2 regions of the Paeniglutamicibacter sp. GQ140 genome follow, and region 2 is predicted to be linked to the other one. Evidence: riboswitches for the same ligand, from Rfam matches in the RefSeq annotation. Region 2 holds a riboswitch; the other holds the start of a gene.
The links. A riboswitch is a leader RNA that binds a small molecule or an ion and turns the genes downstream of it on or off. The one in region 2 is predicted to bind S-adenosylmethionine.

Region 1: another riboswitch for S-adenosylmethionine. It lies ahead of AC6CHY_RS05360 (bifunctional o-acetylhomoserine/o-acetylserine sulfhydrylase); the one in region 2 lies ahead of AC6CHY_RS10300 (ABC transporter substrate-binding protein).

Annotation. Positions count from the first base shown of each region.
Region 1 covers NZ_JCAXDW010000003.1:101,300-113,331, forward strand. The annotation lists gene AC6CHY_RS05320 (carbohydrate ABC transporter permease) at 100-1,023, shown strand; gene AC6CHY_RS05325 (carbohydrate ABC transporter permease) at 1,031-1,888, shown strand; gene AC6CHY_RS05330 (DeoR/GlpR family DNA-binding transcription regulator) at 2,075-2,881, shown strand; gene AC6CHY_RS05335 (phosphotransferase family protein) at 2,878-3,720, opposite strand; gene AC6CHY_RS05340 (CPBP family intramembrane glutamic endopeptidase) at 3,784-4,596, shown strand; gene AC6CHY_RS05345 (hypothetical protein) at 4,678-5,025, shown strand; gene AC6CHY_RS05350 (hypothetical protein) at 5,134-5,382, shown strand; gene AC6CHY_RS05355 (VOC family protein) at 5,450-6,094, opposite strand; SAM riboswitch class IV at 6,262-6,377, shown strand; gene AC6CHY_RS05360 (bifunctional o-acetylhomoserine/o-acetylserine sulfhydrylase) at 6,452-7,795, shown strand; gene metX (homoserine O-acetyltransferase MetX) at 7,810-8,970, shown strand; gene AC6CHY_RS05370 (SHOCT domain-containing protein) at 9,033-9,377, opposite strand; gene AC6CHY_RS05375 (SGNH/GDSL hydrolase family protein) at 9,616-10,476, opposite strand; gene AC6CHY_RS05380 (alpha/beta hydrolase) at 10,569-11,225, shown strand; gene AC6CHY_RS05385 (hypothetical protein) at 11,331-12,032, shown strand, end outside.
Region 2 covers NZ_JCAXDW010000006.1:54,170-66,201, reverse strand. The annotation lists gene AC6CHY_RS10340 (DUF7927 domain-containing protein) at 1-187, opposite strand, end outside; gene AC6CHY_RS10335 (hypothetical protein) at 180-677, shown strand; gene AC6CHY_RS10330 (CoA-binding protein) at 943-1,371, opposite strand; gene AC6CHY_RS10325 (LLM class flavin-dependent oxidoreductase) at 1,504-2,922, opposite strand; gene AC6CHY_RS10320 (acyl-CoA dehydrogenase family protein) at 2,923-4,158, opposite strand; gene AC6CHY_RS10315 (dipeptide ABC transporter ATP-binding protein) at 4,206-5,843, opposite strand; gene AC6CHY_RS10310 (ABC transporter permease) at 5,857-6,765, opposite strand; gene AC6CHY_RS10305 (ABC transporter permease) at 6,786-7,745, opposite strand; gene AC6CHY_RS10300 (ABC transporter substrate-binding protein) at 7,753-9,411, opposite strand; SAM riboswitch class I at 9,518-9,612, opposite strand; gene AC6CHY_RS10295 (LLM class flavin-dependent oxidoreductase) at 9,989-11,392, opposite strand; gene AC6CHY_RS10290 (acyl-CoA dehydrogenase family protein) at 11,469-12,032, opposite strand, start outside.

The DNA of each region.
Region 1 (12,032 bases), on a different contig from region 2:
CTCCCGGCCGAGACGGACGGGGCTCACCTCCACCATGGGAGCCCCGTCCGCGGTTGAGGCCAACCAATTTCCGTCCCCGTAACGCAGGAGACCCCCGCCATGAGCGTCGCAACCGCCCCGAAGCGCAGATCCGCGCGCACCTCCGCCAGGGAAGGCGGGTCGTTCCTCTCGGCGCTGCCCTGGATCGGGCCGGCCCTCCTGCTGATCCTGGCCATCGTGGTGTTCCCGGCCGGATACATGATCTACAACTCCACCCGGAAGATCTCGCAGGTCGGCACCGACCTCGAGGGCGTGGGATTCGCGAACTTCTCCAAGGTCTTCGCCGACCCGGCGCTGCCGCGCATCCTGCTGAACACCGTGGTCTGGGTGGTGGTCGTGGTGGCAATCACCGTGGTGATTTCGCTGGCGCTGGCGCAGTTCCTGAACAAGCCCTTCCCCGGGCGGACCCTGGTGCGCATGGCAGTCATTGTCCCGTGGGCGGCGTCGGTGGTCATGACCACCACCGTGTTCTACTACGCGGCGGATCCCAACTACGGGATCTTCAACAAGTTCCTCACCGACATCGGCGTCCTGGACGAGGGCTACGGGTTCACCAAGAACGCCGTCCCGGCCATGGCGGTGGCCATCGTGGTTGCGATCTTCGTGTCGATTCCGTTCACCACCTACACGCTCCTGGCCGGCCTGCAGGCGATCCCCAACGAGACGTTGGAGGCCGCCCGCATGGACGGGGCGAATCGCTGGGGGATCTACATTTTCGTGATCCTGCCGCAGCTGCGCGGGGCGCTGGCGGTTGCCGTGCTGATCAACATCATCAACGTTTTCAACAACCTGCCGATCCTGAAGATCATCACCGGTTCCATTCCCGGCTACAGCGCGGACACGCTGATGACCTACATCTTCAAGGTGCTGCAATTCGACCGCCGGCTGGACATCTCCTCGGCGCTCTCGGTGGTGAACTTCGCGATCGTGCTGGTGATTGTCGCGATCTACGTCAAGACGGTCAAGCCCATGAGGGAGGTCTAGGAATCCCATGTCGATCCTGATCACCGAGGACCGTGCGTCCCGCCGAACCGTCATCTGGCGCATGGTCGTGGGCCTGCTGGTTGCCGTCGCGTTCCTGATTCCCTACGGGATCATGTTCTTTGGGTCGCTCAAGACCCAGGCCGAAATCCTTGCCATCCCGCCAAGCTACATGCCGCGGGAAGGGGCGCAGTGGTCGAACTACCTGACCATGTGGGACACCCCCGAAACACCGGTGGCCTTCAACCTCATCTCAACCATCGTCATCTCCCTCTCGGCCACCTTGCTGGTGCTGCTGGTGGCCACCCCGGCCGCCTACTACACCGCGCGCTTCAAGTTCCCGGGCAAGATGGTCTTCATGTTCCTGGTGATCGTCACCCAGATGCTGCAGCCGGCGGTGCTGACCGCGGGCCTGTTCAAGCAGATGCTCGCCATGAACCTCTACGACACCTGGCTGGCCATGATCCTGATCAACGCCGCCTTCAACCTGGCCTTCGCCGTGTGGATCATGCATTCGTTCTTTGCCTCCGTTCCCAAGGAGGTCGACGAGGCCGCCCAGATCGACGGGGCCGGAAAGCTCCGGGTGCTCTTCCGCATCAACCTGCCGCTGGTCTGGCCGGGCATCGTCACCGCGGTGATCTTCACCTTCGTCTCCTGCTGGAACGAATTCGCCGCCTCCCTGGTCATCCTCTCCACCGCGGAGAACCAGCCGCTGTCGGTGGCGCTGACTAGGTTCGTGGGACAGTATTCCACCGCCTGGCAATATGTCTTCGGCGTCTCGATCGTGGCCATCATCCCGGTGATTGTCCTGTTCATGCTCATTGAGAAGCGGCTGATCGGCGGCCTTGCCGCCGGAGCTGTAAAGTAGGATCCCGTGCCCGCGGCGCTGTTCGCCAAAACCCTGGTGACCTCGCCTTCCGCGGAACATCGGAACCGAATGCGGTGACGGGCGGCCCGGCGAACGGGCCGGGCCCCAGCAGCACGCGGCCCCCGCAGCAGAGAACTGTCGGTTGATCCCCCCCAACCGGCCACACGACGACAGACGGGTGAAAAGGTGAAACGCGAAGAACGCCTCAACGCCATCCTCGAGATGCTTTCCCGCTTCGGGAAGATCGAGGTCGAGGACATCGTGCGCAGGCTCGAGGTCTCGCCCGCCACCGCACGCCGGGACCTGGACTCGTTGGCTGCCTCCTCGCTGCTCTCGCGCACCCACGGGGGAGCGGTGTCCAACACCGTGGCCTACGACCTGCCGGTTCGCTACCAAAAGGAAGACGCGGCGGTGCAGAAGCACGCCATCGCGGTGCTCGCGGCCTCCATGGTCACCCAGGACATGGTGGTGGGCCTGTCGGGCGGCACGACGTCCAGCGCCATTGCCACGCAACTGGGGATGCGCCGCGAGCTGGTCAACGATTCCGGGCGGACCACGTTCACCGTGGTCACCAACGCCGTCAACATCGCCTCGATGCTGGCGGTGCGCACGCACGTGAAGGTGATGGTCACCGGGGGAGTGCTGAACCCGCGGTCCTACGAGCTGGTCGGTCCCTTTGCGGAGCAATCCCTGGAGAAGGTCACCCTGGACGTTGCCTTCGTGGGCATCAACGGGCTGGAGGCGCGCATCGGTCCAACGGTCTCGGACGAGTTCGAGGCCTCCATCAACGACCTGATGATCCGCCGGGCGCGCCGCAGCTACCTGGTGTGCGACTCCTCGAAGATCGGGCACAGCGCCTTTGCAACGCTGGCCAGGTCGACCTTCAGCGCGCTGATCACCGATGACGGGATCACCGCCGAGCAGCAGCGCGAATTGGTGGAGTCGGGCATTCCCGTCATTGTTGCCGACCCACGGCCGGGCGCGCCGCGCTAGCCGCGGGTGGCGGCGGCAGCGGCCACGAGGCGCGGGCCGATCTTCCCGATCAGTGCACCAAGGTCCCGGCCCGGATCCAATGAAGCGTCGTAGACGCTCTCCAGTGCCATGGCACCCAGCCAAATTCGGGCGCGCCAGGCCACCTCGGGGCTCGGGGCAATGGCCTCGGCGAAGTCGGTGCCGTGCCAGAGACAGAGATATGCGGTGTTCAGCGCAGGGTCCCATGCCGCGGCCAGGTCCCAGTCCAGGATGCCGAGCAGATCGCCATCGCGCCAGCGCATGTTGTGCCCCGCGAGGTCCCCGTGGACCAGCGAAGGCGCCACTGCCCCGAAGGCGGGGATGGTGTCCAGGACCTGCCGCGCGGCACCGGCCAACTCCAGCGGCAAGGCGCACAGGGTGGCGTCGATCTTCCGCGCGGTCCACGGTCCCCGGAACGAATACGGCTCGGCCAGCAGTTCGGCAAGCGGCCGCAGGTCCACGGCCGCCAGTTCCTCGAGCACGGAGCGCAGGCGTGGTGCGTCACCGGTGTGCGGCGGGTGCGCAGCACCCGGGATGTAGCGCTGGATGACCGCGGAGAAATCATCGCCGTGCCAGACCGGGCCCAGCGCGGTGGGCAGCTGGAAACTGAATAGACCCGACAGCGCCTGGATCAGGTCCACGCGCCGCTGTAGCCGGGCGGACGCCTCGGCGGTGCGACCCATGCGCATCACCGCCTGGCCCTCGGCCACCAGCACCAGGTGGAACTGGCCGCCATCGTCCACGTGCGCGGACTTCCAGTCCGGTCCGGGAAAGAGGGCATTCGCCAACTCGTATTCGCGGGGCAGCGCATCTCGTCTCACCCCTCCATCCTTGCAGGCCAACGGGTGTGCGGATACACAGGATCAACACGTAGGATCGACGTCATGATCTCAGAAGCGCAGGGGAACACCGCATCCAGCGCAGCGTTGGAAAGCACGGTGGCGGAAGCCGGGACGCGCCGCGGATTGAAGATCGAGCTGCTCATCGTCCTTGGCTTGTCCCTGGGCCAATCGGGCATTTACGCGATCGTGAACCTCATCGACAAGATGACCAGGGCGCCCCTGGGATCGCAGACCACTTCGCTGAACAATTCGCTGAACCAGCGCCAGTACTTCGACCTGACCTACCAGCTGCTCGACATCTTCTTCGCCCTGGTGCCGGTGATGCTGGTGCTCTACCTGCTCTGGAGGATTCCCGGGGGCAGCCCCTTTGCCCGGCTCGGCCTAGACTTGGCGCGGCCGGTTCGGGACCTGGGCTGGGGAACCGGCCTATTTCTGGCCATGGGCGTCGGAACGCTTGGTGTCTACGCGGCGGGCCGTGCCCTCGGGTTGACCACGATCATCGTGCCGGCGGCGCTGGACGACTATTGGTGGACGGTCCCCGTGCTGGTCTTCTCCGCGATCCGCCACGGCATCCTGGAAGAGGTGATCGTGGTCGGCTACCTCTTCGAGAGACTCGGGCGCCTGGGCTGGGGCAAGTGGCAAATCATCCTCGCCAGCGCCGTGCTGCGGGGCAGCTACCACCTGTATCAGGGGATCGGTCCCTTCATCGGGAACGTCGCGATGGGCGTGGTCTTCGGCTACGTGTACTCGAAAAAGGGCAGGGTCATGCCGCTGGTGATCGCCCATGCATTGTTGGATATCGCCGGGTTCGTAGGTTACGCGCTGGTCGGCACGGCCATCGGTCTTGGTTCATAAAACACGGTTTGATCACTTTGTTCGTGAACACTTGTGCTTTTGGGGTACGTTGCTAGGCTCAAGGAAACCAGACCACCGGGAATGCGCACCGAATTCCGGCGCCGGGGCCTGGACCCGTCAACCAAGGAGCAGGATATGCCCCGGGCCCTGAGCTCACAGAAAATGTTCCGTGTTGGTCTGGTGTTGGGCATTCTTGGAGCCGTTTTCTACATCATCGTTTCACCGCTCCTGAACTGGCTGATCAACCTCGGCGGCCTCAATCACCCGCTCACGGGCCTGGTGGGTGGGCTGGCCGCCGTGATCCAGCAAGGCACCTTCTTCGGCGGGCTGTTCCTGCTGGCCGGATCCTTCGTGGTTCGCTCAGCGGAAGAGGCCGTCGCCTCGGTCAGAAGCACGAAGCAGCCGGAGTCAGGACTGCCGCGGGATTAGCCACCGGAACCATGGCTCGGAAATGTCGGCCGGTGGCAGGTGGCCAGATGCGGAAAACCCCAGGAAAGTCGAGAAGCAGCGATGCCCCAACTCTTGAGTTCGAAAACCATGCTCCGACTCGGCCTCATCCTCGCGTTGGTTGGTGCGGGCATGGCCGTGATCGGAAATCCGATCTGGAAGTGGTACTACGACACCATGTTGCCGGTTGAGGAACTGGTCTTCGGGATGGAAGTCCGACTTCAGCAGGCCTTGCTGGTGGGCGGCCTGTTCATGGCCATCGGATCCATCATGGTGAAGCACTTCGAAATCCTGAAGGACGAGCTGCAAGCTGCTGCCGGCGGAACCGACCGGAAATGAGGCAAGGTGGGGCTAGCCGGATCATCCGGCCAACCCCACCTTGATCGTGGTTCCCCGCGCTGCGTGGTTACAGCGTGATTTGTCCCTTGGGCGTTTCGAAGGTCACCGAAAGGATCCCCGGTGTCCCGTTGGGAGCCTGCCAATCGACGACAACCTCGCCAACGGGCAACTGCTCGGGCTGTCCGAGCCAGTCGGCAACGCGTTCGCTGGAGCCGGCAATGCTGATCGAGGAGATCTTGCCAACTGGTTCCAGTGCCTTTGACGGGTGTAGCTCCTCGGTTCCGTCGTCCCAGCGCAACAGGTAAGGAACCTGCGGATCGGCGATCAGGCCGTTGATGCCGATCTGGCGCCAGGTCAGTTCCTGCCCATCCGGGAATTTGCGGTTTCCCGGAACCGAGCCCCGGCCCAGGCGTTCTTCCGCCGGAGCCAAGTCGTCAACCGCGACGCACCAGCCCATCCAGCCGCCACCGAGTTCGGAGCGGGCGCGAACGGCCTGGCCAAACGGCGCCTTGTCCGACGACGGGTGGTTCAAGACTTCGACAACTTCCAGGTACTGGCCATTCTTCAGCGGGAAGATGACATTGCGCGTACCAAAACGTGGGTGTACACCGCCCTTTACAGATTCGAGTCCAAGGGCCTCGCCGATCCGAGCGGCAGTTGCCGCGAGGCCGTCGGGTCCACAAGCGTAAGTTACATGGTCCAACCTCATCATGTGCCTATCATGGCACTTTGTGATCTGGCTCTCGACTTAGGATTGCCTAACTTGCTTTGTGGTTGCTTGGTTCAAACGGCTGCGGGGTAGTGCGGTTGCCCTTCGGATCGTCACAATTTGAGACGTGGTTGCGAACATATGAAGCGCTGGGCCAGACTTAATGCCAAGGTCATGAGTTTCAGCAGAAGGCCCCGGCTTGCTGAACGGCAACCCTCCGCCGCGGTGGGGTGCCCCGGGTGAAGACCAGGCCCTGCGTCAAAACGACGTGGGACAAGCGCGGGATTGCCCCCAGCCAAGACACGGCCACAACCGGAGTCGGTTTCGGGCATACCCCTACGAATCCTTGAAGGGGAAGAGATGTCTAACAACTGGTCCTTTGAAACCCGTCAGATCCATGTGGGTCAGGAACCCGACGCCGCAACCGGCGCGCGCGCCCTGCCGATCTACCAAACCAGCTCGTTTGTGTTCCCGAGTGCCGAGAGCGCGGCCGCCCGCTTTGCCCTCGCCGAGCTGGAACCCATCTACACGCGTATCGGCAACCCGACGCAGGACGCCGTGGAGCAGCGCATTGCCAGCCTCGAGGGTGGCGTGGGGGCCCTGCTGCTGGCTTCGGGCCAGGCAGCGACGACCTTCGCCATCCTGAACCTCGCCGAGGCCGGCGACCACATCGTGGCCAGCCCCAGCCTGTATGGCGGGACGCAGAACCTGCTCAAGCACACGCTGCGCAAGCTCGGCATCGAGGTCACGTTCGTGGCGGATCCCGACGACCTGGACGGCTGGCGCGCGGCGGTCAAGCCCAACACCAAGGCATTCTTCGGCGAGGTGGTCTCCAATCCGCGCCAGGACGTGCTCGACATCGAGGCCGTCTCCGCCATCGCACACGAGTCCGGGGTGCCGCTGATTGTCGACAACACCCTGGCCACCCCGTACCTCATCCGTCCCATCGAGTGGGGCGCCGACATCGTGATCCACTCGGCCACCAAGTACCTTGGCGGGCACGGCACCGCGATCGCCGGGGTCATCGTGGATTCGGGCAATTTCGACTTCGCCGCCGACCCGGAAAGGTTCCCGGGCTTCAACACCCCGGACGATTCCTACAACGGGCTGGTCTATGCCCGGGACCTCGGCGTCAACGGGGCACTGGGAGCCAACCTCGCCTACGTGCTCAAGGCTCGCGTGCAGTTGCTGCGCGACCTCGGCTCGGCCGTTGCCCCCTTCAACGCGTTCCTGATTGCCCAGGGGCTCGAAACCCTCTCGCTGCGCATGGAGCGCCACGTCGCCAACGCGGTGGAGGTCGCCCAGTGGCTTGAGGCCCGGCCGCAGGTCGAGCGGGTGCTTTATGCAGGGCTCGAGTCCAGCCAGTGGTTCGAGCGGGGCCGCAAGTACGGGCCGCGCGGCATCGGGGCCATCGTGTCCTTCGAGCTTGCGGGCGGAAGCGCGGCCGGCCAGGGCTTCGTCGACGCGCTGGAGCTGCACTCTCACGTGGCCAACCTCGGGGACGTGCGCTCCCTGGTCATCCACCCCGCCTCCACCACCCATGCGCAGCTTAGCGAGGCGGAGCAGGTCGCCGCGGGCGTCTCCCCGGGCCTGGTCCGGTTGAGCGTCGGCATCGAAAACGTCGTGGACATCATCGCCGACCTGCAGGCGGGCTTCGAGGCCGTGGCCGCCGCGGCCGAGGTCGAGCTGCAGGGCACCTTGTGAGTGTGGAGACAAACGTGGTCCTATATGACGCAGAAACCGCCGCGGGGCTGGACTTTGCCCCGGACGGCATCCTGCGGCACCTGCACACCGGTGCCTACACCTTTGAAACCGGCGCGACGCTGCCGGACATCGTGCTGGGCTACGAAACCTGGGGAACGCTGAACGCCGACGCCTCAAACGCGATCTACATTGCCCATGCCCTGACCGGGGACAGCCATGTGGCGCGCGGGGCCTCGACCGAGCCCGGCTGGTGGGACGGCTTCGTCGGCCCCGGCAAGACCGTGGACACCGATCGCTACTTCGTGGTTGCCGCGAACATGGTCGGCGGCTGCTCCGGAAGCACCGGGCCGGCCAGCCTGGACCCGGACGGGGTTCCCTGGGGATCGCGGTTCCCCTTCACCACCATCAAGGACTCGGTGCGTCTCGAGGCGCGTCTGGCCGACGAGCTGGGCATCGCCGCGTGGCACACCGTGCTGGGCGGATCCATGGGTGGGGCACGGGCACTGGAGTGGGCCATCGAGTTCCCGGAGCGGGTGAGGAATTGCGTGGTCGTGGCCGCCTCGGCCGAATCGTCGGCCGAGCAGATTGCCTTCGCCCAGGCGCAAACGGCCGCGATCAGGCTGGACCCTGATTTCGCCGGGGGCGACTACTACGCGAACGAACTCGTGCCCTCCGCGGGGCTGGGGATCGCCCGGCGCATTGCCCATATCACCTACCGCACGGCGGCCGAACTGGACGTCCGTTTCGGGCGGGCGCCGCAAGGCGACGAATTGCCGGTCTCCAGCCCCGGGCTGGACCGCGGCCGGTACCAGGTGGAAAGCTACCTGGACCACCAGGCCAGCAAGCTGGTGGGCCGCTTCGACGCCAACAGTTATTTGGTGCTGACCGAGGCGCTCATGAGCCACGATATCGGCAGGGGCCATGGATCCATCGAAGCGGCCGTGGCGCGACTGGAAAATGTGAATGTCCTGGTGGCCGCCGTGGACTCGGATCGCTTGTACTGGCCCGAGCAGTCGGAGCGCCTTGCCGGGTTGCTGCCGATTCCCGGCAAGGTCCACTACATCACGTCGCCGATTGGCCACGACGGCTTCCTGACCGACATCGAGCAACTCAGCGATGCCCTGGATGAACACATTTTCGCGCGGGAATCCGGACTGCAGGCCGACGCCGGGTAGCTGAACGGACATGGCTCCGGTTTGGGGATCCTTTCCCCGCCGGGGCCATTCGTGTGCCGGACCTAGTCGGTCAGGATCTTCAGGCGCGCCTGGGTGTACTCATCGCGGGTGATGACGCCCCGGGCCAGAAGTCCTTCGAGTTCGGCCAACTTTTGTTCGCGGGTTTGCCGGGGAGCAAACATTTGGGAATTGGCGGCACGCGTCGCCAGATCGGTTTCCAGCGTAAAGATGTCCATCCCGGCGTTCTTGCTGGCCTTGTAGTTTCGTATCCAGACGAAGATCACGAAGGCCACGATCCCGATAAACAGAATCGCGAAGATACCCATGAATACGGGCATTGCCTCGAAAACGCCGCCCATTCCGCCGGGCAGGAAATCCGGGTCGGGTTCGACATAGCCGAAATCCACGGAGTCCTGGGGTCCCAGGACCTCGGGGGGAAGGTCGTCAATCGTGATGGTGCTTGAATCGTTGATGGCTTGCCGTCCTCAAGGTGTCGAATGCCGGGGCGAACTGGGTCGTGATCTCGCTTTCGACACTAGTCAAACACGCGTCGGCAAAAACCGAGACGAATTCCACCAAACGTTTTCCATTCGTGATGTCCGGGGGACTGCCACCGACATTCGCCGGGACCTGGGGTCCGCCCGATCAGATCGCGGGACCGTTGCCCAGGGACGCGTTGGGCGGCTGCTCGGTGAAAGGGATGGCGAGGGGTCGCTTCGGCGAGATGCCGTCACCGGAGGACTGATGGCGCAGGCGGCGCAGCACCCACGGGGCCAGGTGCGTGCGTGCCCAGATCAAGTCGTCGCGGCGGGCCTCGCGCCAGTTCTTGATCTCGGACTCGCTTGGTTCAAGTTGTTGCAGCTGGTGCGGGACGTTCAGGGCATCCAGGGCCATTGCCGCGATGGTGTGGTGGCCCAGGGGTGAGAAATGCAGGCGGTCATCGGCCCACATGCGCGGTTGGTGCAGCTCTCGCAGCGACCACATGTCCGCCACCACCGCATCGTAACGGGCAGCGATTGTGCGCACGTTTTCGTTGTAGATGGCAACCTTGCCCCGGATTCCGCCCAGTACCGGGGTATCGCGGATGTCGGGACCGGTGAAGAGCAGGATCGTGGCATTTGAGGTGGCCAGTACCCGCATGAGCGCGTCGAGCTTGTCGGCGATGGCATCAGGGTCCCCGCCCGGGCGAATCACGTCGTTGCCGCCGGCGCACAGGCTGATGAGGTCCGGCTTCAACTCCAGGGCCGGCCCCGCCTGCTCGTCAAATATCTGGGTGATGAGTCGTCCCCGAATGGCAAGGTTGGCATAGGCGAAATCATCGACACCCTGGCTGAGCTGTTCGGCAACCCGGTCGGCCCAGCCGCGGTAGTTCCCGGGGCTGCGGGGGTCGTCATCGCCGACGCCCTCCGTGAAGGAATCCCCGATGGCGACATAGCGACGCCACGGATGACTTCCGATGCTCGGAGGGCTTGAAGCTAAGGAAGGTGTTTCAATGACGTTGTTCACGAAGATATTCTTATCAAAGAATACGTAAGTTACCTAAGCGTAGGTTACTTGGCGGATCGCCGAATGCGGCAAACTTCTGCTTGACTGGTCTGGTGAGTGAAACAAGTTGGAACCCCACTGTCATTTGGTCGCGCCCGGAATCCGAACGGGCCGGCACCCCGCTGCTGGTGCTGTTGCACGGCTACCTCTCCAACGAAGAGGACCTCATGGGGCTCGCCCCCATGCTGCCGGAGGAATTCACGATTGTCTCGGTTCGGGCCCCGCAATCATTGGGGCCGGGGTACACCTGGTTCCCGCTGATGCAGGACCTGGATTATTCCTTCGATGCAGTCAAGAACTCCATCGCCGACCTGTGGTCCTGGCTTGAGCCGGTTAGCAAGCAGCATTCATCGGTGAGCCTGCTCGGATTCTCCATGGGCATGGCCGTGGCCACGTCCCTGCTGCGGCACCAGCCCGATGCGATCTCCACGGTCATCGGCCTGTCCGGTTTTGCGGTGCCGGAAGAGGGAGCGGGCTTCTTCCAGGACGAGAAGCTCAAGGAAATGCGGAAGCCGGTGTTCTGGGGAAGGGACCAGGCCGATCCGGTCATCACCCAGGACAAGATCGAGTACACGCATGCCTGGGCCACCAGCGACGTCCACGTCACCAAGGTGCTTTATACCAACATGTTCCACTCGGTGAACGCGCAGGAAATGTCCCATGTGCACGAGTTCCTGAGCCATGTCGTGCTGAAGGGTGCAAAAATCTAGGTTTTTGTACCGATCCATTGACACAAGAAGCGGCCACCTGTTTGTATTGCCTTATTGATACAAGCGGGTGGCTGGTTGGCTCCCGTTCCAACAACGGGAGCCCCCATGGTCAACGGATTCGCCCTACTGCTGCTCCACGGCTTTTCGGTCGGCATCGTCCTGCTTGTCAGGCGAAACATCTTCACCCAGCAACGCTCCAACTTGCTGTCGCTTGCCGCCGCCGGCACCATCATCGAGCGGGCCAACGCCGGCAGGGTGCTGCGCAGCCTGCGGGCACGCACCGTCGTGGCACTGGCGGTGATGGCCTTGGGCGGCGTCGCGGCGCTGGTCCTTCACGCTGAATACCCTGGCGCGGCCGGGCTGCCCCTGGCCGCCGCCCCCGCAGCTATGTGGGTCCTGGCCTCCCTGGTCTTCGTGGCCTGGCGCATCCCGCACGAGTTCTCCGACATCTCCCCGGAATCATCGCTGCACACCAGCGCCGAGCTGACGCCGCGCTCGACCGGAATGTTCGGCCCGGCCTGGGGGATCGTGATGCCGGCGGTGTTGCTCGGGGCATCGGCCGCGGGGCTCGTCGTTGCAGGGATCCTGTCGGGACCGGACGAGCGGGGACGCTTCCGCAACCTCCCATACGTATCGGCCGGCGGTGCGGAACTTGACCAAAACATGGTCGTGACCCAAGTCCAGCTGGGGGCCGGATCGATTGGGCCGTTCCCGGGGTGGTACTACGGACTCCCGGTGCTGGCGCTACTGATGTTGGGATCCGGGCTGGGTCTGTGGGCACTGAGCTCCAATGCCCGTCGACCGCGG
Region 2 (12,032 bases):
CCGGCTGCATGTTGCCCATCTGCACACGTTGGTCAACATAGCCGCCCTCGTAGATGCCCGAGGAAAGGTTGCCGTTGGCGAAGGGCGCGTCGCCGGCCCGCTGCATAAACGAGTCGACTTTGCCCTTGCCGATATTCGTGTCGCAAACGCCTGCCACCGCCGCAACGACGGGCTCGTCCTTGGCCACGGCAGAATTCGGCTCACTTGCCGACGCTTCCGCTGGTTCCCCGGTGGTTTTCTCTTCGGACTTCGTAGGGGCTTCGGCACTCGGGGTCGCCGGCTTCCTTGAATCATTCGACTTGCTCGTCGACGGAGCTTCTGACGTGGGGGCCGCCGACTCCTGTGCCGCTTCAAGCTCTTCGTCCTCGGACGGTTCGGTGCCCTGGAGAGGTGCTTCGGCGGCCACTTCTTCCGGAGTTGCGGTCTTCGCCTTCGCCGTGTTCGATCCGGCGCTCGCTTCGCTGCCCTCAACAGCATCCAGCAGCGCCTGCTCCACACCGGTGTCTTTGTTGTCCGACGGTGATGCCGCGGCGGGATTGAATCCACCGCCGCTAAACATCATCGTCGCGACGAGCGCTGTCGTCGCGCTGGCAGCCACGCTTGAACGGACAATTCCGTTCCTCCAAATGGCTTCCAAAAAGGAGTTTCGGCGCGCAAAGCGACGACCTCTTAATTGATTCCGTGCAGCATTAACCCCAATTTTGCCGAACACTTTAGCTACCCCAATTACCCCAAGGGGGCACGGCAACCACGCAATAAGCGCTGTTTACGAATCGGTCCCACCCGATCCGTCAGTTCAGTTCAAACCCCAAGTTCGAACCACCCCCAGCAATTATTGGGGCCCCAGCACCCAATTTGTATTGCTTGTAATGCGGTCAGTTTAGCCACAGGTCGTGAACCGCGTCCATACCGGACGGTGAAATAGTTTTGGGCGTTCAGCGTCTACCGGTAGGGGTACTCAATTTTCGGACAGGTGTCCATGACAACGTCCAGCCCGGCGTCCTTGGCCCGTCTGGCTGCAGCCTCGTCGATGACACCGAGTTGCAGCCAGACGGCGTCAGCACCGACGGCAATGGCCTGGTCGACAATGTCACCGACTTTTTGCGAGTTCACAAAACAGTCCACGACGTCGATGTGTCCGGGGATTTCGGCCAGGAGCTTGTACCCGTCGTTGCCCAGAACGCTTTCGCCACTCAGGGACACCGGAACGATCTCCATGCCCAGCTGGTCCTGGAGGAACCGTGAGACCCCCGGTGCCACGCGGCCGGGATTGTTGGTCAGTCCCACCACTGCCCACCGTGCAGGGGTTTGCAGGAGTCGGCGGATCACTGCCGGGTCGTTCACGTGGCGTTGGCCATGTTCGGAGCTCATACCCACACGCTACCGCCACAATCCGGGGCTTGTCCTGAAAACCGCGTTGGCTGAGCAAGGACCCGGGGAGACGAGGCATCATTTGACCCTTCGACTCCCCGACACGTCGGTGCCGACCTGTGGCCGGCCAATCTAGAGTGCGCGCTCCAGCGCCTCTTCGGTGTTGGCCGCCGAGTACTCCGTGAAGGCCCCGCGGAAGCGCGCCGCCGGGTGGGTCTCTTCGAGACGGGCCCCGCGCCCGAACACCTTTTCGCGCAGGGACCCCGGGGCATATTCGGTCTGCGCAAGCCCGCGGGCGCGCAACTCGGGCAGGATTCCGTCGATGAAGTCCGTGTAGGAGCCCGGCAGGACCTGGTTCATGATGTTGAGTCCATCCATTCCGGCGTCCTGCCAGCGCTCGATCTCGTCAACGATCTGCTCGGGGGTTCCCACGATCTGCTGGGCCTTGGCTCGGTAGCGGGCCAGGTCGCCGATGGTTGGCTTCCCTCCGGGCACCGACGCGATGGCCGCTTCGAGGACGCCTCGGGCGCCCTCGGTCTGGACGTCGCCCAAGGGCGTGTCCAGGTCCAGTCCGCCCAGATCGATCCCGATCCCGCCACCGATGTGGGCGATGATCGCATCCAGGTCCAGATATTCGTCGTAGTCGGCTTCCTTGGCCTTGGCTTCGGCCTCGGTGCTTCCCACGACAAATGACAGGCCTGCAAAGACCTTGACGTCTCCCTTGGCGCGTCCTGCGGCGGCCTCCAGCTCGCGGATCTTGCCCACCTGCTTGGCCACATACTCCGGGTGGGGAGCAAAAAGGAAAGTTGCCTCCGCATGTTCCGCGGCAAACTGGCGCCCGCGGGCGGACGATCCGGCCTGGAACAGGAACGGCGTGCGTTGCGGGCTCGGCAAGGCAAGGTGCGGGCCCTCGATGGAATACCGTTTTCCCTGGTGGTGGATCTTGTTGACCTTGGCAGGGTCGGCAAAGACGCCGGTTTCCTTGTTGGCCAGAACCGCGTCATCCTCCCAGGAACCTTCCCACAACTTGTACGTCGCCTCGACGTATTCCTCGGCCCAGTCATAGCGGTCGTCGTGGGCGGTCAGGCCGGCCGCACCAAAGTTTCGGTGCGAGTTCTCCAGGACGCTGGTCACGATGTTCCATGCGACGCGGCCGTTGGAAAGGTGGTCCAGCGTGGAGAGCTGGCGCGCAAACTGGAACGGAGCGGCCTGCACCACGGAACTGGTCATGGCCAGTCCGATGTCGCTGGTGGTTGCTGCAAGGGCCGAGAGCAGCACGAGCGGGTCGTGGGACGGAACCTGCATGCCCTTGCGGACCATCGAGGCCCAGCCTCCCTCGTGGTTGCCGTAAAGCCCCACGACGTCGGCAAAGAACAGGTTGTCGAATTTGGCGTCCTCAAGCTGCTTGGCCAGGTCGACCCACAGTTGCAGCTCATTGAAGCGGTGCTGCTGCGCTTTAGGGTGGCGCCATTGGCCACCCAGGATGTGGCTGGAGGTGTTCATCAGGAATGCGCTCAGCAGGAGGCGCGGACGAACGTCAAAAGTACCCATTTACTTGCTCTCCGATTTCGTGTCCGTGGCTTCACCGATCGAGTGCAATCCGGTGGGAATGGTGCCATTGATGTAGTAGTCGCCCACCGAACGGGCCTTGAAGGCGACCGGGTTGTGGGTCGCGACGGTGCGGGCGTTGCGCCAGTGCCGGTCAAGGGATTTTCCGCGTGAAACGGACGAGGCGCCGGTGACGTCGAAGAGTTCGCTGGTTGCATCCAGCACCAGCTTCGGGACCGTCACGTGGGCCTGCTGCACGGCAATTTCCGCGCGGATGAAGGCAGCGGTCGGGTCCAGGCCCAGGGACTGGTCCACCGCGGCATCCAGGTCGCGGGCGGCGGCAGTAACGATCGAATCCGCCGCGTAGACGGCCGCTGCGATGCGGCCTACCTTTTCCTGGATCAGCGGGTCGTTCCGGAAGAGTTCACCTGATCCGGTGTTGAAGGTTCGGGTGCGGGTGCGCACCAATTCGGCGGCGTCTGCCAGTGCCGCACGCCCGATGCCGGCAAGGACGCTCAGGAGGGCCATCTGGAAGAAGGCCGGCTCGAGGGTGGAGGAGACCTTGCGCTGGATGATGTCTTCGAACGGGACCACAACATCGTCGAAGATTGCGGTGCCGGTACCGGTCAGCGGCTGGCCAAAGCCATCCCAGTCGTCAAGGATCCGTACCCGTGCGTCATCGGCGCGCACGATGGCGTACTGCCGGCCTTCGACGCCCTCGGTGCTGGCCATGACAACCACCCAGTCGGCGAAGATGGAGCCGGTTGTGTAGTACTTTTCCCCGTTCAGCAGCCACTGCCCGGATTCCTCGCGAAGCTTGGTGTTGGTGGTGCCCAACGCATTGCCGCCCCGTTCGGTGGCCGCGTTGCCGAAGATCTCGCCGGCGAGCACCCGCGGGAACCAACGGAGCTGGAATTCCTCCGGTTGCAGGGCGATGGTTTCGACAAAGGCGAAGTGGGAGCGGAGCAAGTGGCCGACGTTGGAATCCGCGGCGGAAAGTTCCACGATCAACCGGAAGAGATGTTCATGGCTGACCGGGTCCCCGCCATGCGCGGCCGGGACGCGCAGCGTGGTGAAGCCGGCTTCCTTGAGCCATTTCACGGGTTCGAAGGGCAACACATGGTTGTTTTCCCTCTCCACGGTGCCTTCGGCGATCCGGCCGAACACCGGTGCAAAGCGTGCACTCAATTCCGCGTAACGGGCTTCTTCGGTTCGTTCCTGCACGTGCGTTGCACTCATTTTTCTTCCTTTGCGTCCATGAGTTTCAAAAAGTTTGTTGGCGGGATTTAGCGGTTTGCCATCTCGCGCAGCAGCTGTCCGGGGTTCGAGTCCAAAAGCAATTTGGTGTACTCGCTGGCGGGGTTCCCGAAGACCTGTGAGGCCGGGCCCACTTCGACGAGCGTCCCCTGCCGCATGACTCCCACGTCGTGTGAAATGCGCTCGACGACGTGCAGGTCGTGGGAAATGAAGAGGTATGACAGCCTCTGGTTGACCTGGAGGTCTTCCAGCAGCGCCAGAATCTGCGCCTGGGTCAAGACATCGAGTGCGGAAAGGGCCTCATCCAGCACCAACGTCTTGGCGCCGAGGGCCAGGGCCCTGGCGATTGCCACGCGTTGCCGTTGTCCTCCGGAAAGTTCCTTCGCGCCGAGGGAGGCCATGCGCGCGGGCAGGTTGACAGCGTCCAACAGCTCGGCCACCCTGATCTTGCGTTCGTTCCTTGACCCGACCTTGTAGTTCTCCAGCGGTTCGCTGATGATCCGGGACACCGAATAACGCGGATCCAGTGCCGAATCCGGGTTTTGGTACACCAGTTGCAGGCTGCGCCAGAGGTCGCGCTTGCCGGCTCCGCGCACGTGGGTGACATCTTGTCCGTGGATCTTTACCGTCCCGGCGCTGGGCTCAAGCAGGCGCATGACCATGCGCGCGGTCGTGGATTTTCCGGAGCCGGACTCCCCGACCAATGAGAAAGTGGTTCCGGGGCGGACTGCGAAGGAAACGTTGTCCACCGCTGCTCGTTCAGCTTTTCCGTTGCCATAGATCTTTGTCAGGCCACGGACCTCAATGGCCGGCAACTCGATGGCGCCTTCAGGCCCGGTGGTTTGTGCGCCCTTGCCCGTGGCAGTGGCCTCGGTAAGCAGCATCTGGGTATAGGCATCTTCCGGGGCATGCAGGATTTCACGCACCGGGCGATCCTCGCGAATCCGGCCGTGCTGCATGACCACGATGCGGTCGGCGATGTCCGTGGCCACGGCCAAGTCATGGGTCACAAAAATGACTGCGGTTCCGAGTTCCCGGGCGAGCTTGGTAAATACCTCGAGCACCGTCTGTTGGACCGTGACATCCAATGCGGATGTTGGCTCATCGGCAATCAGCAGCTCGGGTTCCAGGGCAAAGGCTATGGCAATGAGCACCCGCTGCTTCAGCCCGCCCGAGAGCTCATGAGGGTACTGTCCCAGGCGCTGTTCCGGGCGATCGATCCCGACCAGTTCCAGCAGCCTGAGGACTTCCCGGCGCAACTCTGCCTTGGTGCGCTTGCGCCCTTGCGGGTGCAGGCGGAAAACCTCGGATACCTGGGACCCCACGGTCTTCACCGGATCGAGGGAGGCTCCGGGATCCTGCGGCACCATGCCGATGCGCCGTCCGCGGATGGCTTCCAGTTCCTTGGCCGAATGGTTCAGGAGGTTGTCGCCGGCAAGGTCGATCGTTCCGCCCAGGACCTTTGCCGATTCCGGCAGCAATCCGATGATGGCCTTTGCCAGCGTGGACTTGCCGGAGCCGGATTCGCCAACCAGTGCAACGATTTCGCCGGTCTTGAGCGCGATGTCGAGGTGGTCTGCGGCGATGACCGATTCATCGCCGGTGCCGTATTGAATGCTTAGCCCACGAATGTCCAGCAATGTGGGTGCCGAGTCGATGGTGCTCATGCTGTTCCCCTGACTAGAAACGGAAGATCTTGTGAAGCTGTCGGCCAAGACCGGCGAGCAGGATGACCACGACGACGATGACCACGCCCGGCAGGGTCGTGAGCCACCATGCCGAAGCGAGGTACTGCCGTCCCTCGGAAATGAGCAGACCCCATTCAGGGGTCGGAGGCGGAGAGCCGAATCCGAGGAAGCCGAGGCCCGAAATCGCGAGGATCGCCACGCCGAGGTCCACCGCCAGAAGGGCCAGAACGGGGCCGCAGGAGTTGGGCAGGATGTGCTTGAAAACGACAGACCAATACGTGCCGCCGTTCATGAAGGCGGCTTCCACGTAGTCCAGGCTGCGAACGCGCAGGACCTCGGAACGCACCACGCGTGCAAACGACGCAATGGAGGCGATGCCCACGCCGATTCCCAGGGAAATCGGACCGGGGGCAAATGCCGTGACGATGATCAGCGAGACCAGGAAGCCCGGGACAGCGAGCAAGACATCGATCAGGCGCATGGTGACGGCGTCGGCCGCCCGGCCTGCGGTTGCCGCCAGCAGCCCCAGCCCGGTCCCCGCGACGAGCCCGATCGTCACCGCCAGTCCCGCGGTCAACAGCGTTTGGCTGGTGCCGTGAACCACCCGGGCAAACACGTCGCGGCCCAAGTGGTCGGTGCCAAACCAGTGGGCGAACCCGGGCGCCTGGAATTTCTCGGCCGGGACGCCGCTAATGGGGTCCAGTCCGCTAAACAGCGAAGGGACCAACGCCCACCCCAGGACCATGATCAGCGGGGCGCAGGTCAGCCAGAATACGGGCGAACTAAGCGCTCCCGATTTCTTCTTGGAAGATGGCACGATCTCCACCGGCGCAAGAGTGCCGGCCGGGGCGGACTGCTGCACGGCAACCTTCGTCAACGGTTCCTCTAGCTTGATGCTCATGGATTCTTCTCCGTTCGTTCCTAGGCCACGAGTGCGCGCGGTGCCCCGTGCGTTCCACTCTTGAGGATCCGTGGATCCAATAGCGGGTAAAGCAGGTCAACAACCAGGTTCACGACAACGAAGGCCGTGGCGGTGATCAGCACGAGTCCCTGGACCAGCGCCACGTCCTGCGCGGTGACCGACTGAAGCACCACCTGGCCCAGGCCGGACCGGGCAAACACCGTCTCGGTGATGACCGAGCCGGCCAACAGCGTTCCCACGGTTATCCCGCTGATGGTCATGGCCGGTGCCGCAGCGTTTTTGAGGGTGTGGCGAAAGAAAATCCATGACGGCGAAGCGCCCTTGGCACGCAACACGTCCACGAATGGCTGGGCGTAAACGTTGTCCACACTCTTGAGCAGCACCTGGGCAATCGGGGCAGAGACGTGGACGGCCAGGACCAGGACGGGGACGGCAATCGAGGCGAACGAACCATCCGGGAAAAGCGACATGACTCCGAGTTGGATGGAGAGCAGCTGCAGGAGCACCAGGCCCAGCCAGAACACGGGAACTGCCGCGAAGAGCGGCGGCAGGTTGATGATGAGCCGCTTCAACCACGTCCGACGTGCCAACGTGGCCGAAGCGACCAGCAGAACCGCAAACACCACGGCAGTCACGAAGGCACTGGAAGCCAGCACCAAGGTCGACCCGGCCACTGCACCGATGCGTTCTGCAACGGGCTGGCCCGAGGCCAGCGAATACCCGAAATCACCCCGGAAGAGACCGGCCAATTGGCTGAAATACTGAATCAACAGCGGCTGGTCGTATCCGTATTGCGCCTTCATGGCCGCGATGGTTTCCGGATTGGCCGCAGCATCCGCTGACAGGAAGATCGTCACTGGGTCATTCGGGAGCAGCTGCACGGCCAGGAAGACCAGGGTGTAGGCAAGCCAAATGACCAGCAAAGCTTGTCCGATGCGTCGCGCGATGTAAGCGGCCATGGGGTTGCTACTTTCCGGTCTTCCAGGCGCCCTGGAAAATCGGGGCGGTGCCGGAGGTGAATTCCACGTGCGCATCCGAGTTGCCGCCGTAGACCTGGACTTCGTCCCAAAGGACCAGGGACAGCGCCTTTTCGCTGACCAGCTGGCGCTGTTCCTCGGCAACCAGTTCCTTGTGCTCCGCCTCGCTGGTGGCCGAACGTTCCTTGGCGAACAGCGCGTTGAGCTCGCTGTCGGCGTTCAGGGTCTGGGTGTTGTTTTCCGGGCCGAAGACCGGTCCCAGTCCGCCGTAGGCAAATTGGCGGGTTCCGAAGAACTCGATGTTGGGATCGATCATGGCCGTGGTCAGGAACGTGTTGTCGGCCGCACGGTTGATGAGCTTGACGCCGATTTCCCGCCATTGCTGCTCGATGAGTTCAAAGGCCGGTTTGATGACCACGGAGTTGTTGGAGCTGGTGATGGTGATTTCCAGCTTCTGCCCACCCTTTTCGCGTACTCCGTCGGCTCCGACAACCCAGCCTGCCTCGTCGAGCAACGCCTTGGATTTCTCCGGGTTGTAGCCCAGATCCGCGGACAGGTCGATGAACCCGGGGGCCGCGTGGTTCAGCACGGAGTCGGCGATGACGTAGCTGTCCGACAGCACCGTGTCCTTGATGGATTGGCGGTCGATGCCGACCTGGAGCGCCTGACGCACCTTGGTGTCGGCGAGCTTGCCACTGCCGATGCGCACTGCCGCCATGTTGGTGGTCAGGTCAATTCCCTTGGCCGGCAGCACCTGGTCGCCGCTGCCCGCGAGGGTTTGCTCGTCCACGGGCTGAAGTCCCCGGACCAGGTCGACCTGGCCGGTTTGGACCGCTCCGGCACGGTGCGCCACCTCGGGCAGGTACTTCACCACGAGCTTGTCCAGGTATGCGGCGCCCTGGTTTGCCGCTGATTCAGGCGCCCACTTGTAATCCGCGCGCTTGGCGAAGGTGACTTCTTCATCGGTCTTCTCGGATTCGAAGACGAACGGTCCGGAGCCGACGATGTTGGCGATGGCCGACTGGCCGGCATTGTCCAACGTCAAGGTTTCAGGGGAAACCAGGCCCGAGGTGACCGACGATGTGGCACGCAGGAAGTTGGCGTCGGGGGTCTTGAGCGTGACCTTGACCTGGTTTTTTCCTACGACCTCGGCGGACTTGAAGGCGGCGAAGTCGACGTTGGGTGCGATCTGTGCGCTCTTGATGCCCTTGCCCAGGGCGTCCAGGTTTTCCTTGACGGCCTTGGCATCGAGCGCCGTTCCGTCCGAGAAACTCACGCCGTCACGAATGGTGAAGGTGAACTCGGTCTGGTTCTTGTTGGCGGTGAAATCCGACGCTATCCAGCCAACGAGCTTTCCGGTTGCCGCGTCGAAATAGGTCAGTCGGTCCAACACGCTATTGAGCACATTGGCCTTCTCGTAGAAGCGTGCGGCTTGGGTCTGCCAGTTGTTGATCGGGGTTACTTCCGCATACACGAAGGTTCCGCCCTGGACGGGATCGTTGCTTACCGGGTCGGCTGCATTTCCCGCTGTTTGGGTTCCCGATCCGCAGGCGCTGAGTGCCAGCGTGGCCACGGAAAGCACGGTAAGGATCTTGACGCCGAGGCCGGCGCGAAGGCGTCGCTTCGCAGGTGGTTTGGTGTTGCCCATGATTCATTCCTTCTCGGTTCACCCGAGGAACGCCGCGACATGGCTAATCAGTCGAATACCTGTCCAAGACATGACAGCATTCGGCGGACCGCGCAGAGTTTGGCTATCTCCATCGGTCCTGGCGGTAGCACCGGATCCCCATGAGGGGAGTGGTTGCTGCGGCGTCAACGAGCCAGGTCTCTCAGCCGCTCTGGATGGTGTGTGCTCGTGTTGGTTGGTTTCCAGCGTCGAACAATTCAAGTGTGTCGCAGGATCTTCGATACAACCAACATAAAAGGGTTCGCCGTGAAATAAATCGACGCACGGATCGGCTTTGGGGCCGGATTTGCTTCACGAAGCGTCATAAGTCAGAACGTGAAGCGAAAAACAACCTGGCCTTGCTTCACCGGGGCGTCATGTTGATAATGTGCACAAATTCATGCCCCGGAACTCATCGACTGGGCAAATGGCGGCTGACTCTCTTTCCTGGTCTCAGGCTGCCGGCCGTCCCGAACGTTCACGGCCCCTTAAACGGCCCGGGCGGCGGCGCACCTCATGGTGCGCCGCCGCCCGAAACTCGTGCGGGAGTTACTCCCGGCTACTTGACCTCGGCGTTCGAGAACCGGTAGTTCGCCGCGCGGTGGGAGTCCTGGACGCGGTCGCCCTTGCCGAAGAGCTTGTTGCGCAGCGTGCCCTCGACGTATTCGGTCGGGTAGGCGCCGCGTGCCTGCAGCTCGGGAACGATGAACTCCACGATGTCCTCAAAGGTGCCCGGGGTGATGGCGTAGGCCAGGTTGAACCCGTCCACGTCGGTGTCCTCGACCCACTCGATGAGCTTGTCGGCGACCTCGGTCGGCGAGCCGACGGTGATCGGTCCGAAGCCGCCAACGCCCACCCACTCGGCCAGCTGGCGGATCGTCCACGGGTTGCCCGAATCGCCGCTGGCCTGCTGGAACATCGACACGGTGGACTGGATGGCGTTGGACTTCACGTTGTCGCCGATAACGTCGTCCGGGCCGTAGGTCGACAGGTCCACGCCCATCCAGCCGGAGATCAGCGCAAGGGCGCCGTCGATGTCGGCGTAGGACTTGTAGTCCTCGAACTTGGCCTGCGCGGCGGCGGAATCCACGTCCGTGATGATGGTCTGCATGGTGTAGATGCGCACGTCGTGGCGTCCACGGCCGGCCGCCTCGGCGGCGTCGCGGATCTTGGTGACCGTGGCCTTGAGCATGTCCTTGGTGGGGCAAGTGACGAAGACTGCCTCGGCATTTGCCGCGGCGAACTGCATGCCGCGCGAGGAGGTTCCGGCCTGGAAGATCACCGGGGTGCGCTGCGGGCTGGGCTCGGTGATGGCGATGCCCGGGACCTTGAAGTACTTGCCCTCATGGTTGATCTCGTGGACCTTGGCCGGGTCGGTGAAGACACCGCGCTCGGCGTCGCGAACCACGGCGTCTTCTTCCCAGGAACCCTCGAGCAGCTTGTACACGACCTCGAGGTATTCGTCGGCGTGGTTGTAGCGCTCGTCGTGCTCAAGCTGGTCTTCCTGGCCCATGTTCCGGGCGGCGGAGGGCAGGTAGCCGGTCACGACGTTCCAGCCGATGCGGCCCTTGGTCAGGTGGTCAAGGGTCGCCAGGCGGCGGGAGAAAGGGTACGGGTGTTCGTAGGAGGTGCTGGCGGTGACGCCGAAGCCGAGGTTCTCGGTCACGGCGGCCATCGCGGAGACAAGCATGAGCGGGTCGTTGACCGGGACCTGGGCGCCGGTGCGCAGCGGCACCTCGTTGGAGCCGCCGAAGACGTCGTAGGTGCCCAGCACGTCGGCGATGAAGATGCCGTCGAACTTGCCCTTTTCCAGGGTCTTGGCCAGGTTGGTCCAGTAGGATAGGTCCTTGTAGCTGGCGGACTGGTCCTTGGGGTGCTTCCACAGTCCCGGGGACTGGTGTCCGACGCAGTTCATGTCGAAGGCGTTGAAGCGGATCTGGCGTGGGGCGGGAGTCGTGCTCATGTTTATCCTTCGCGAGGTGTTGGGAGTTGCGGATCCGGTGTTGTGCGGATCAAGTTGATGTGGGGCTCGTGTTGTTCTACGGGATGCCGGTTCCCTGGGTGGCACCCACGTCGCCGATGGCGTTGAGCTGCTGGGGCGCCGTGCCGTTGACCTCGTAGTCGCCGATGATGCGAGACTTGTAGATCGCGGGGTTGTGGGTGGCAACGGTGCGCGCGTTGCGCCAGTGCCGGTCCAGGTTGCATCCCTTGGCGGTTGCCGAGGCACCCAGTCCGTCAAAGAGCTTGGTCGCCGCGGAGAGCACCAGCGGCTGGACGACCGCCTGGGCCCTGTCCGCGGCGAGTTCACACACCGCGAACCGCTCGGCCGGGCTGAGCGATACATCGGCCAGCGCGACCTCGATCTCCGCCACGGCGGCCAGGACGATGGAGTCGACCGCGAATGCGGTGCCGGAGACCTCGCCGACCAATTGCAGTACCTGGGGTTCTTCGCGCACCGGAACACCGGTCCCGGTGCTGAAGCTTCGGGTGCGGGCCTGGACCGAGGAGCGCATGTCGTTGAGCACGGCGCGCGTGATTCCCGCCTGGACCCCGAGTAGCACCAATTGGAAGATGGCGGATTCCGGGTCGTTGACCTGCTGCTC